Regions from separate parts of the Peribacillus sp. Bi134 genome, predicted to be linked through region 2. Evidence: a T-box and tRNA genes for the amino acid it is inferred to sense, from the RefSeq annotation. Region 2 holds a T-box; the other regions hold tRNA genes.
The links. A T-box is a leader RNA that pairs with one kind of tRNA and senses whether it is charged. The one in region 2 lies ahead of argS (arginine--tRNA ligase), so its partner is inferred to be a tRNA-Arg.
Positions count from the first base shown of each region.

Region 1: it has a tRNA-Arg gene. The T-box ahead of argS (arginine--tRNA ligase) is inferred to sense a tRNA for this amino acid. The anticodon was not compared.
Region 3: it has a tRNA-Arg gene. The T-box ahead of argS (arginine--tRNA ligase) is inferred to sense a tRNA for this amino acid. The anticodon was not compared.

Region 1 covers NZ_CAKKLN010000002.1:373,466-377,968, forward strand. Annotated here, with positions in the region: gene LQ188_RS04710 (YvcK family protein) at 1-149, shown strand, start outside; gene whiA (DNA-binding protein WhiA) at 217-1,170, shown strand; gene LQ188_RS04720 (HPr family phosphocarrier protein) at 1,191-1,448, shown strand; gene clpP (ATP-dependent Clp endopeptidase proteolytic subunit ClpP) at 1,544-2,152, opposite strand; tRNA gene LQ188_RS04730 (tRNA-Arg) at 2,442-2,513, shown strand; gene rpoN (RNA polymerase factor sigma-54) at 2,830-4,167, shown strand; gene LQ188_RS04740 (glutaredoxin family protein) at 4,183-4,425, shown strand.
Region 2 covers NZ_CAKKLN010000012.1:1,859-6,361, forward strand. Annotated here, with positions in the region: partial or broken gene LQ188_RS23465 (CotH kinase family protein) at 1-195, shown strand, start outside; gene LQ188_RS23470 (SET domain-containing protein) at 292-624, shown strand; gene argS (arginine--tRNA ligase) at 677-2,350, opposite strand; T-box leader at 2,391-2,609, opposite strand; gene LQ188_RS23480 (response regulator transcription factor) at 2,677-3,222, opposite strand; gene LQ188_RS23485 (fatty acid desaturase) at 3,315-4,346, opposite strand.
Region 3 covers NZ_CAKKLN010000004.1:419,292-423,794, forward strand. Annotated here, with positions in the region: gene LQ188_RS10640 (Ger(x)C family spore germination protein) at 1-273, shown strand, start outside; gene LQ188_RS10645 (XTP/dITP diphosphatase) at 489-1,100, shown strand; gene LQ188_RS10650 (metallophosphoesterase) at 1,103-1,615, shown strand; tRNA gene LQ188_RS10655 (tRNA-Arg) at 1,788-1,861, shown strand; gene LQ188_RS10660 (hypothetical protein) at 2,053-2,253, shown strand; gene LQ188_RS10665 (hypothetical protein) at 2,343-2,603, opposite strand; gene LQ188_RS10670 (DUF2087 domain-containing protein) at 2,885-3,640, shown strand; gene LQ188_RS10675 (GIY-YIG nuclease family protein) at 3,659-4,021, shown strand; gene LQ188_RS10680 (hypothetical protein) at 4,195-4,368, shown strand; gene LQ188_RS10685 (hypothetical protein) at 4,477-4,503, shown strand, end outside.

The DNA.
Region 1 (4,503 bases), on a different contig from region 2:
TGGAAAGCTTAAAAATGATGGGGCTTGAAATCATACAAGAACGCATTTTCAGCTATGAAGGGAATGTAATACGCCATGACACGAAAAAAGTGGCGGATTTGCTCTATAATATGCTTGTAAATGAAACAAAAAGCCACATTGCACCGTAGATATAAGCGGGGACGGTTTTTTGATTGATAAAAATAGATTACCTGCGTTCGATTGGGGGTGAAATGGATGTCTTTTGCTTCAGAAACGAAAAAAGAGCTTACTACATTAGAGGGAAAGGATTGCTGCGGTAAAGCGGAATTGTGTGCGCTTATCCGGATGAACGGATCCCTTTCATTTTCTAATCGGAAGCTTGTTGTGGATATTCAAACTGAGAATGCTGCGATTGCCAGAAGGATTTATACGCTGCTGAAAAAAAGTTATGAGGTCCAGGTCGAGCTGTTGGTCCGTAAAAAGATGAAGCTTAAAAAGAATAATGTATATATTGTCAGGATGTCATCTGGAGGGCAGCGGGTTTTAACCGATTTGGAAATTTTAGGCGATGGATTTGAAATTCTCCATGCTATATCCGATACTATTGTTGGGAAGAAATGCTGTAAGCGTTCTTACCTAAGAGGTGCATTTCTTGCGGGAGGTTCGGTGAATAATCCGGAAACGTCTTCCTATCACCTTGAAATTTTCTCACTTTATAAAGAGCACAATGATGCCCTTTGTGAGCTAATGAATAAGTTTGGCTTGAAGGCCAAAACTCTTGAACGCAAGAAAGGGTATATCATTTATTTGAAAGAAGCCGAAAAGATTGCCGAGTTTTTAAGTATAGTTGGCGCCCATTCAGCTTTATTAAGGTTCGAAGATGTAAGGATCGTCCGTGATATGCGTAATTCAGTGAATCGGCTTGTGAATTGTGAAACAGCCAATTTGAACAAAACGATTGGGGCCTCATTACGCCAGGTTGAAAATATCCATTATATCGAGGATACGGTGGGATTAGGCATTTTACCGGATAAGCTTCGGGAAATTGCGGAGCTTAGGATTGCGTTTCAGGATATAACCTTAAAGGAACTTGGGGAAATGGTTTCTGGGGGAACAATCAGTAAATCCGGGATTAATCACCGATTACGTAAGATTGATGAAATAGCTGACAGGCTCCGTGGGGGAGAGGCTATTGCTGCGAAAAAATAAAGCTAACAGGGGAGATCAAGATGGTGGAAAAACAAGTTGAGGTAAAATTGAAAACGGGTTTGCAGGCGCGGCCGGCAGCTCTTTTTGTACAAGAAGCTAACCGCTTTCATTCAGATGTTTTTCTTGAAAAAGAAGGAAAGAAAGTGAACGCAAAAAGTATAATGGGGTTAATGAGCCTTGCCATCAGTTCTGGCGTGACCGTGAAGTTAATCGTCGAAGGACGCGATGAAAAAGAAGCGTTAGAGGCATTGGAAGAGTTTGTTCAGCAAGAGGGTTAAAAGAAAAGGATGCTTAAAAGAGCATCCTTTTTTTTATTATGCAAAAAAGCTCCGGAAGTCGCTAAAGGCGTTCTCCGGAGCCGGTTGTTGCATGATTATTTAGAGTCTTTTTTATCATCAAGGATGCTGCGCGTGATGACTTTGTCGATCAAGCCATATTCAAGAGCTCTTTCGGAAGTCATGAAGTTATCACGTTCCGTATCTCTTTGAAGGACTTCAATAGGTTGACCAGTACGTTCTGCCAAGATTTGGTTCAGTTTATCTTTCAAGTGAAGGATACGGCGGGCAGCAATTTCAATCTCCGTAGCTTGACCTTGAGCTCCTCCAAGTGGTTGGTGAATCATGACCTCACTGTTTGGCAACGCATAACGTTTGCCTTTTTCGCCAGCGGCCAATAGGAAAGCACCCATGGAAGCGGCCATACCGATGCATACTGTGGATACATTAGGTTTGATATATTGCATAGTATCGTAAATGGCCATACCGGAAGTGATGCTTCCGCCAGGGCTGTTGATGTATAGAGTGATATCTTTTTCAGGATTTTCCGCTTCTAAAAATAGTAATTGAGCAACAATGGAGTTGGAAACATTATCGTCAATTGCACTTCCTAGCATAATGATCCGGTCTTTTAATAAACGGGAGTAAATATCGTAGGCACGCTCCCCACGACTTGTTTGTTCGATAACTGTAGGAATTAAATTCATGTTCATTTCCTCCTTCGATTAAGAGAATCATTTAAATTCTTTATGTATGTATGATACACTTTTTGGTCAATTTAGGTCAAACAAAACAAACCCTATAATGGATAATTTGTTCGACAATTTTCTGGCTAAGGCTCCTTTCCGATAGATTACTTTATATATTATGCCGCACAGGGATGAATTTCCACATTACCCATAATACCCAAATGGCGAAGTTTTAAACCTGATAGCCCTTGCAAAGGAGGGGAATCTATCATATAATGAAGTCTGTTGAAAAAATATTTTCTATTACGCCCTCGTAGTGCAACGGATAGAACGCAAGCCTCCGAAGCTTGAAATGCAGGTTCGATTCCTGCCGAGGGCATTACCAATCTTCTGCTTAATAAAGTGGGGGATTTTTTATTGGCCATTTTTAAGAGGGGCCCTAAAATTTTTGGCGAATTCGCTCGATTTCCGTAATATTCCATCGGATCCTGTAATGTAAGCCCTGTCTTGAAAATATACGCGCACACTATTGAAAAATGGTGATTTTTCAATAAAAGTAGTTGTTTAATTTGCATTTCTAACATATAGTATTTAAAACAAATAAACTATTCAGAAAAAAACGTAAGCGTTTTCATGGGTTTTTGTGTAGAATTTTCTCCTGATAATGTAAAATGGAGTGGGGGAGGGATGAATCGATGAGTATGAATATGAAAGCAGGACTTTTTCAACAGCAAACATTAAAGATGGCAATGACGCAGGAGCTTATGCAAGCTATTACATTGCTGCAATATTCCTCGCAGGAGCTATCGGCTTTTTTAGAAAATAAAATGGTGGAGAATCCATTACTGTCCATAGATCAGCCAACATCGGCTTTATTTCAGCCAACTTTTGACCGGAAAAAGGGAAAACGGACTCTTAAGAATACGTATGATGCCAACTATTGGATTGAACAGATCAGTGAAGATACTATATCGGTTGAACAGCATATCATGTCCCAGGTGAATCACCAGCAACTTACCGGTGAGCAGCAGAAGGCGTTGCTGCTATTAATTCATAACCTTGATGAAAACGGTTACTTGAGGACTGAGCTGGATGACATATGTATCCCTGGTATATCTCGGATAGTTTTGGAAGAAAGCCTTTCAATTTTACAGGAACTCGAGCCGCATGGAATTGGAGCGAGAAATCTTCAAGAGTGCCTTTTGCTTCAGGTGCAAGCAGAAGGGGTGAACCTGCTTGCAGAATCGATCATAGAAAACCATTTCCTCGATTTTGCTGAAAAGCGCTGGAAAGACCTAAGTAAGAAAATCGGTGTTACAATGAAGGAGATTCAAGAAGTATTTGATTATGTCCAGACATTGAACCCGCGACCCGCATCACTCTTTTTTCAGGAAAAACCTTCTTATATAGTGCCGGATGTGGTCGTGGAAGTTCGGGATGGTATGCTGCTTGTCGGGAATTATGATGGTAACACACCTAATCTTAATGTGGATAAAGGGTATTTAAACCGTATGAAGAGCCATAAGGATCAGGGGGTTCAACGGTTTATCCAGGATAAGTGGCAGGAATACCAATGGATATCCAGAGGGATCCAACAGAGGAAAGAAACTATATTGAAGGTAATTCAGTGCATCGTCGATAAACAGCCGGCGTGCTTTCATCATGGCCTGAACTATTTGAAACCGATGACGATGAAGGAAATCGCCGACGAACTTGGTATACATGAGTCCACAGTAAGCCGGGCGGTCAAAGGGAAATACGTGCAGACACCATTTGGCACGATAGAGATGAGGATATTTTTCACTACTTCTTTACAGTCAGTCGGCCTTGATGAGGATATGTCGGGCATGCAGGCAAAAAAGAGCCTTCAGGCAGCCATCAATGGGGAAAATAAACAAAAGCCGCTCTCGGATCAGGACCTGGCAGAACGGTTGAAAGAAGAGCATGGAATTATCCTGGCACGCCGAACCGTTGCCAAGTACCGGGAACAATTAGGGATCCCTTCTTCATCTAAACGAAAAAGATATGATTGAAAAGGATGAGTGGTTTTGGAATCAAATGCGTTTGTTTTATATAGTAGGGATAAATGCCCGTTATGCGATAAAGCCAAGCAAGTGCTTGAAGAAGTGAAAGAGGAATCAGGCATAGGCTATAAAGAAATCGATATCCACACCGATGATGATTTGCTTGAGAAATTCGGGCTGATGATCCCTGTCGTTGAATGGAAAGATGATATCGTTCAATTCGGAAACGTTGATAAATCAGCTCTAAATAGGCTTTTGGAAAAATAATTTTTCAAATCATTTGAAGAAACATTCCGTTCCTGCTAGAATAAAATATGTAGCAGGAATATTTTTTTGTTTTAAGTG
Region 2 (4,503 bases):
GAACAATTGGAAACCACATTTACTGTGAATCACATGGAAAATAAAGTATTATCACTGCACCAGGCGATACGCCCCCACATCCTTCTTGATCCATATAAAAAGAATAAAGTGGATCTATTTGACAAGGAACCAGAATTCATCTTCGATTTCATTCGCAATCGCAGTGATTACTTAAATAAGCATCTTGGTGACCTAGACGAAACAAAACTGAAAGCCAAGCAGGACTGGAAAAAAGCAATAGAGGCCGTATCACCAATCTGTATTAAAAATACGGGGAAATACGGCAGGGGAATATATGCGGTAAGGGATATTAAAAAGGATGAACTCATTGAGGCATCACCTGTCATCATTTCACCCAAAAGAGAATGGAAATATTTAAAGAAAACGTCACTCTTTCATCACTGTTTCTATTGGGGAGATGACGATGAAACGGCCATTGCCTTAGGAAATGGATCGCTATTCAATCATTCATACACTCCGAATGCGAAGTATGATAATAATTTAGATGATTTAACGATAGACTTTTATGCACATAAAGACATAAAGGCTGGCGAAGAAATCACGATCAATTACAACGGTGAAATTGATGATAAATCCCCCTTATGGTTCGATGTCATTGAATAAGATTTTAAAGAATCCATTTTGAAAGTTCAAAATGGATTCTTTCATTTTACCTTTACATTTTTTTCGGCGCGGAAATTCCCAATAAACTTAGCGCATCCTTCAATACAATCGCTACGGAAAAAGCGAATGAGAGTTTCATTTGTTTCCATTCGTCTTCAACTAGAACCTTTGTATGTGCATAATACTTATTGAATGCACGCGATAAATGCAAGCTGAATTTCGCGATTTGTGATGGGTCGGCTTGTTCAAACGATTTTTGGACAATGCTCGGATATTGCTCCAGCAGCTGGATGACTGGCCACGCATATTCACCTAAAGCGTCAAAATGGATGGCCTGCTCGTTAAATTCACCTTTTTCAAGCAATGAGGAAATTCGCGCATATGTGTACTGTACATATGGACCCGTTTCTCCCTCAAAATTCATCATTTGTTCTAATGAAAAATCAATATCGTTCATGCGGTTATTTTTTAAATCGTTAAAAATTACCGCTCCGACACCGACCTGTCTTGCAACCAGTTCCTTCTGTTCAAGCGCTTGATTTTTTTCTTCAATATTGCGCTTCGCAGTTTCTATCGCCTCTGCCAATACATCCGCAAGGAGCACGACTTTCCCTTTACGAGTCGACATTTTCTTACCATCTTTTAACATCATGCCAAATGCTACGTGCTGCAAATCTTTTGACCATTCATACCCCATTTTTTCAATGACGTTAAAGAGTTGTTTAAAGTGCAGGGATTGTTCGTTTCCGACAACATAAAATGTTTTCTTCGCCTCATACTGTTTTTTACGATACATGGCGGCAGCTAAATCACGCGTGGCATAAAGTGTCGCACCATCCGTTTTCGTAATCAAACAAGGCGGCATATCTTCCAATTGCACGACATAGGCACCTTCGGATAGGGTAAGTAAGCCTTTTTCTTTTAGTTCCCCGACAACCGCATCCATTTTGTCATTGTAAAACGCTTCGCCGGCATAGGAATCAAAACGGATGCCCAATAAATCATAAATCGTCTCAAACTCTTTTAGAGACGCATCCCTGAACCATTTCCACAATGCCAGTGCTTCCTCGTCCCCATCTTCAAGAGACTTGAAGCTTGCTCGTGCTTGTTCATTCAACGATTCATCACTTTCGGCTCTATCATGGAACTTCACATAGATCTTCAATAATTCCTGAATCGGCGAAGCTTCGATTGCCTCTTTGTCGCCCCACAGCTTATATGCGACAATCAACTTGCCGAATTGCGTGCCCCAATCTCCTAAATGATTAATACGCACAGCATTGTAGCCATTTTTTTCGGCGATGTTAGCCAGTGCATTCCCTATGACCGTTGAGCGTAAGTGCCCCATGGAAAAAGGTTTGGCAATATTAGGGGAGGAATAATCAATCACGACATTTTCCTGTACAGGCTGCATCGAACCATACTGATCCTTTTCACTTAATATCGTTTGCAGCACGTTTTCCGTCACCAGCTGTTGATTGACGAAGATATTCAGATAACCACCCACAACGTTCACTTCTTGGATCAACTTACTATTTAATTGTTGGGCTATTTCAGACGCAATCACCTGAGGCGACTTTCTGAATTTTTTCGCAAGAGTAAAGCATGGAAAGGCGACATCGCCTAATTCCATCAATTTTGGCTTTTCCATTAATTTTTCTATTTCACTAGCTGGCATTTCATTGTTCAAAGCAGTTGAAATCAATTCTGCAATTGGTTTATTCATCGTCATTTTCCCTCCTAAACAAAAAAGCCCCCGCCTCTAAATAAGAGACGAGAGCATGAATTCCCGTGGTACCACTCTAGTTGCCACAAATTGTGACCACTTTCCATTGTTAACGAGGTGACTCCCCGATATTCCCTACTAAACGGTTCAAGAAATTTCTCCAAAGTGCGCTTCATTCATCCGTCCTGCATTAGGCTCCCACCATCCCTAACTCGCTTTCCATTTCAAAATGAACTACTCTCTTCATCACAGAATTTTCAATATTATAATTTAATCCATCGTACACAATTTAAAAAAACGTGTCAACAGGATTTAAGAAACAAATCCTAACCAGCCGGTAACTTCATTTTATCTTTGATGGTGGAAAAATATTTCCTTACTGTTCCAATTGTGCCGCTTTGCTGATTTGACGGCTCAATTTTTGATTGACCATCGGCTAACAAACCTAACACTCCCATTTCCCGGCCATTATTGCTGGAAGTCTCATCTATAAGTTCTGGGGAATATATTCGCTTGCCATCCATTATGCTGCGAATCGAGCAAGCTAACTCTTCACCCGGGCTATCCTTCAATAAATAACCACTTACATTAGCCTTTATTGCGAGTTGAAAATAACCAGTTCTTCGGAATGTCGTTAAAATGACCACTTTACATCCAATTGACCTTAATGCTTCTGCTGCCTCAAGTCCGCTCATTACAGGCATCTCCATATCCATGATACATACATCAGGCTGTAATTGGTGTACAAGGGCCACCGCTTCTACTCCATTACCGGCTTGCCCGACAATTTCTATATCTTCTTCAAGATTGAGTAGAGAACTTATTGCCTCTAACAGCATTTGCTGATTCTCTGCAATGACAATTCGAATCATTTTAAGTTCTCTCCTTTATCGAGTTCCTTATATGAAGCAAAGACTCCCCCAAATCCGAGGATTATTAAGGGAGTCTGGTATGATACTGAACGTTACAGTTCAGATTTCACTTGAGCGGGAACGCTTTTTTTCGTTAAATATTTTATATCTTTGAAACCGATAAAATTCTTGGATTCCTCATCCCATAAACGGAAACGGAGTGAGCGCAAGCTTGTCGCAAGAGTAATCGTTGGAACGTTCTCTAAAGGCTGCGTATTATTGTGCGCCATTTCCAATTTATAGTTAGGTACCCTTGGACTTAAATGGTGAACATGATGGTAACCGATATTACCAGTGAGGAACTGCATCAGTTTTGGAAGCTTATAAAAAGAACTTCCTTCCACTGCTGCCAATACATATTCCCACTCCTCATTTTCTTCAAAATAAGAGTCCTCAAATGTATGCTGGACGTAAAACAGCCAAATGCCGACTGAACCAGAAATCATGAAAATGGAACCTTGTACAAGAAGGAACGACTGCCAGCCTACTGCCAGGCAAAGCAATGCCGCTAAAACGACGATTAATACATTCGTCAAATACGTATTATTTTTTTCCTTCTTTCTAGCGCCTTTACGGTTAAATCTATTTTTAAGAAGGAAAACATAAATCGGTCCCAAACCAAACATAACAATTGGATTGCGGTAAAAACGATAGGCAAAACGAAGTTTAAACGGTGCAGCCAAATACTCATCGACCGTAAGGGTCCAAATATCCCCTGTACCCCGCTTATCCAAATTACCGCTTGTTGCGTGATGCACAGAATGCTCATGTCCCCATTGATCAAACGGGAATAAAGTCAAAACACCCATGATAGTCCCGACTATTCTATTCGCACGGCGGCTTTTGAAAAACGAATGATGCGTACAATCATGAAAAATGATGAATATTCTTGTCAAGAAGCCAGCAGCAATCACAGCTGGAATTAAAGCTAACCAATAAGAAACGGAAAGACTTATATATGCTAGGTACCATAAAATAATGAATGGCCCCAAGGTATTGATGATCTGCCATATACTTTGCTTTGTCGTTGATTGTTCAAAAGGAGCAATTTGTTTTTTCAAGTTCTTCGTATTTTGCAAGGTCATTATTTAATTGCACTTCCTTTTATTTGTCGTTATTACATAGTATAAAGAAATCAACCTGAAATTATTAGTACCAGGTGTCATGACTAGAAGATGACAAATGTCATGTACTAGTCATTTTCAGCTGCAAACGTAAAAAAGGCCAACCAGTAAAAACCGG
Region 3 (4,503 bases), on a different contig from region 2:
GTTAGAGCAAATGGAATATTGAAACAAAATATAGCTAACTTGGATATGGAAAAAATCGAAAAAAAGGTAGAAACAAAAGTTAAGCATGATATTTTGAAGACATTGGAGACGGGGGAGAAAATCAATACAGACCTATTTAACATAAGTGAAAAGGCATACAGATACCATGTCAATAAGTGGGATAACAGAATTATTAATTCCTTTGATAAGACTTCAATAAATAACATAAAAGTTAATATCCATATTGAACATAGTGAAAATTACAAACGTTAGTTTATAAGTTTCAGGTTATTGCAGATGAGGGAGTTGTGTTAGACTTAACTTATCTGGAAAATTCAGCAGCCGTTATTGATCATGAAAGGCAGCGTTGAATTCGTCCGTTTGGCACTGGAGAATAAGCGGCTTAACATTATAATGAGTACAGCAAATTCTTTCTTAGCCCGAAAAGAGCTCACATGCCGATAAAATGAAAAAGGGTGAAATGAAAAATGAAGACAGTAATAATTGCAACGAAAAATAAAGGGAAAGCAAAGGAGTTCGAAAGCTTATTCTCTGCTAAAGGATATGAAGTCAAAACACTTCTTGATGTACCGGATGCTCCGGATGTTGAGGAAACAGGGACGACATTTGAAGAAAATGCGATCCTGAAGGCAGAGGCCATTGCCCATCAGCTAGGCCGTTTTGTCATTGCTGATGATTCCGGATTGATTGTAGATGCATTGGAGGGCCGTCCAGGCGTATATTCTGCGCGCTATGCTGGAGAGTCCAAGAGTGATGAAGCGAACACGGAAAAAGTCCTCCGGGAACTGGAAGGCGTGCCAAAAGAGGATAGAACGGCGAGGTTTTATTGCGCATTGGCACTAGCGTCACCCAACCAGGAAACGATTACGGTATCGGGAACGATGGAAGGCTTGATTACAGAACGGCCTTCAGGAGCGAATGGATTTGGTTATGATCCCATCTTTTTTGTTGAGGAACAGGGTAAAACAAACGCAGAATTGACAAAAGAGGAAAAAAACAAAATCAGCCACCGTGCCAATGCATTGAGGGCTCTAGATGAAAAACTTGATCTATTTCTAAAAAGGGAAGAAGGAATGTGACGATGAAAGTGCTAATAATGAGTGACAGTCATGGCTTAACTCATGAAATCAGCATGATTACCGACCGTCATAAACAAGAGGTTGCAGCCATGATCCATTGCGGTGATTCAGAGTTGGAAAGAAATGACCCTCGCATGTCGGGGTTCTTAGCCGTACGCGGGAATTGTGACTATGATTCGGCATATCCGAATGACATTGTGGAGAACATCGCAGGCAAGCGTTTCTTCCTTACACATGGACACCTCTATAACATAAATATGACCTTGATGAACCTATCTTATAAAAGTGAAGAGCTTGGGGCGGATATTGTTTGCTTTGGTCATTCCCACGCTGCAGGCTCTGAATTGATTGACGGCAAGCTCTTCATCAACCCGGGAAGCATACGTCAGCCGCGTGGACGAAAAGAAAAAACCTATGCCATTTTGGAAATCGGAAATGACCAACTTGAAATCATCTATTATGACCTTGAAGGAAAAATCGTTGAAGAACTAAGAAATGCTTATCAAATGGAATGACTTCATGTATAATGAACAGGAAGCGTTTTTCCCCGCTTCCTGGTTATTAAAAAAAGAAAAAACTTTTTTTGAAAAAGCGTTGACTTTCTTTTGATATCCTACTATAATAAGAAGTGTCCTAAGGGAACAGTTAAGGTAATACATAAGTTTTACCGCAACTTATATCATAAACGTCTCAGTAGCTCAGCTGGATAGAGCAACGCCCTTCTAAGGCGTCGGTCGGGAGTTCGAATCTCTCCTGGGACACTACTAAAAAAAGCCAAAACCTTCAAAGGTTTTGGCTTTTTTACTTTTGGCTTAAGACAACGAGGGTAATTTAAATTTGCTATCCTTTTAACTGTTAAAGTTCGTATGACGACAAGAAGTTTTTTATTTCATATTTATCGCAGGTGGATGACCTTTTATGTCGAACTTGTTATAAATAAGGAGATGTTTAAATGAATAAAGATAGATTATTCAAGTTCATTCAAACTTCCACTCGGGGCAATTTCTTCTCAGTCGAAATAACCGAAGATGGAACAGAAGTGGTCCAATTAGCCAAGGAGTTAGAGAAAGAAGGAAGAATCAAGTTGAGGGAATGCACACGAAAAGAGCAAGGTGTTTATCTGGAAGGGATACTTAAGTTTGTGCCTAGCTAATACTTAAAGAGCTCAACGAAGGACTTATATTAGGAATTTCATATGTTCCACAAACTCAGGCATCCATGATTGGATGCCTTTTTTCTATATCAAATTCTATTTAATGTTTGGAGATTTTTTTTAATGATTTCACGGTTTTTGATTATTGCCGTATTCAATTCTTCGACGGGTGAACTTTTATCATCTCCTAAACTAAGCTGCATCCCACTTGATTGGTTTTGTATAAGTAATTCAATCGTATCGCGTAATTCTGGCAGTGATACCTTGAATTGTTCAGATAAATGTTGTATTGCCTTGTGTAAATCGGTGTTATGGATTGATGGAACAATTGCATTGCTTTCATCTTTCAATATATATCCTCCTCTAAAGCTTATTCACGCTTATATAGCATATTATTGGGGAAATTAAGCTTATTATTCAATGTGCTATACGGCATAGTGTCATGGGGATCGTTTCGTTTAATGGGTGGTGTAGCGCCTGTCAGCTGTATTGTATGTTATGAAGCCCTCTGGCCATCAAGTTCATCTTTGGATAATTTGCTGGAGTTAAATTAGAAAAAACATTGACATAATGCAAACGAATTAATATTATGTTTATTATATTATAAACTTTATAGGGAAGTGTTTGTTTTATGAAGGACGCTGAAATGTTTTGGAGCGCATCTCAGGATGAGCTTAAACAAGGGTATATAGAAGGTGAGAACCAATATGTTTGTTTGCTGTGCGGAAATGCAGTTGAAAAGGGGGTGGTATACCCGAAAGATGGGGTTCTTTATGAAGCAAAGAGGTATATGCGGATTCATATTGAACATGCACACAACTCCGTTTTTGAATACTTGATCGATCTCGATAAAAAACTTACAGGTCTCACGGACCATCAAAACCGCCTTCTTCGCCTATTTTACCAAGGGAAGAATGATGCTGAGGTTCAGGAGGAAATGGGGATAGGTAGTCCGTCCACCATTCGGAACCATCGTTTTGTGTTGAAAGAAAAAGAGCGTCAGGCTAAGTTGTTTTTAGCCCTGATGGAACTTTTGAAAGATAAAGATGAACATGCGCCGGCATTTATCCCGCTTCATCAAAAAGCGACGATGGTTGATGATCGTTATAACGTTACCGAGGATGAAAAGGTGACTGTACTGAAAAAATACTTCCCTAAAGGCAGTCAGGATGCATTAAAGTCTTTCCCGCCAAAGGAAAAACAAAGGCTGATCATTCTTCAAGAAATTATGAACCGATTTGAAAATGAGCGGAAATACGAAGAAAAAGAAATCAATCAAATTTTGGGTACCGTTTATCATGATTACGTTCTTTTGAGAAGGTATTTAATAGAATATGGATTTTTGGATAGAAAGCCAGATGGGAGCCAATATTGGCTGAAGAAATGATGACTGGAGGCAAGAAAAATGGATCGTAAAAAAGAATTGAAGCAATTATATAAAGAAACGAAAGTTGAAGCAGGTGTATACCAAATCAGAAATACGGTAAATAATAAAGTTTTTATCGGAAGCACGAGGAATTTAAAGACGTTGAAGGGGAAACAATTTGAATTGGAAGTCGGAACAAACACCAATAAAGTGCTGCAAGGTGAGTGGAACCAATATGGGAAAGATGCTTTTTCTTTTGAGGTGCTGGAAGTATTGAAGCCGAAAGAAACAGGATTTTTTGATGTTAAACGGGAATTGAAAAAACTTGAAGAAATGTGGATGGAAAAAATACAGCCATACGAAGAACGGGGATACAATAGAATGAAATCCACTGACTTGTAAGTGGCCTTTAAAACAGGGAGTCATTTGTGGCTCTTTTTTTGTGGGAAAAAAATCAGAGGATCTCACTTGTTGTAAGTTTTTAAATGGTTTAAGCTAATAATGAGGGTCCTGTTTATGAAATAGGGGGAAACCAGTGGAGACCTTCACTAAATAATTTATTTTAGGAGTTGCGAATGAAAAAAATAGGATGGACCATAACGGGGATAGGAGCAATCATAGCGCTGGGGGCCTTACTTTATCCTTTGAATGTTATTAATAAAACTCTATGTATATATTTATTGCTCGGCGGTGCAGGGCTTATGTTTGTCGGGTCTATGTTCAGGGCCTTTTCACTCCTGAAAAGATGACTGATTTTATTAAGGTGATGACATGGAGAAAAACCAATTGAAATATGTCCAGCAGCAGCTGGCTAATGAACGTACCTTTTAGCCTGGGTAAGAACGGTGATTGCGATAGTGGGGGTTGGTTTTCTTGCGACTAGC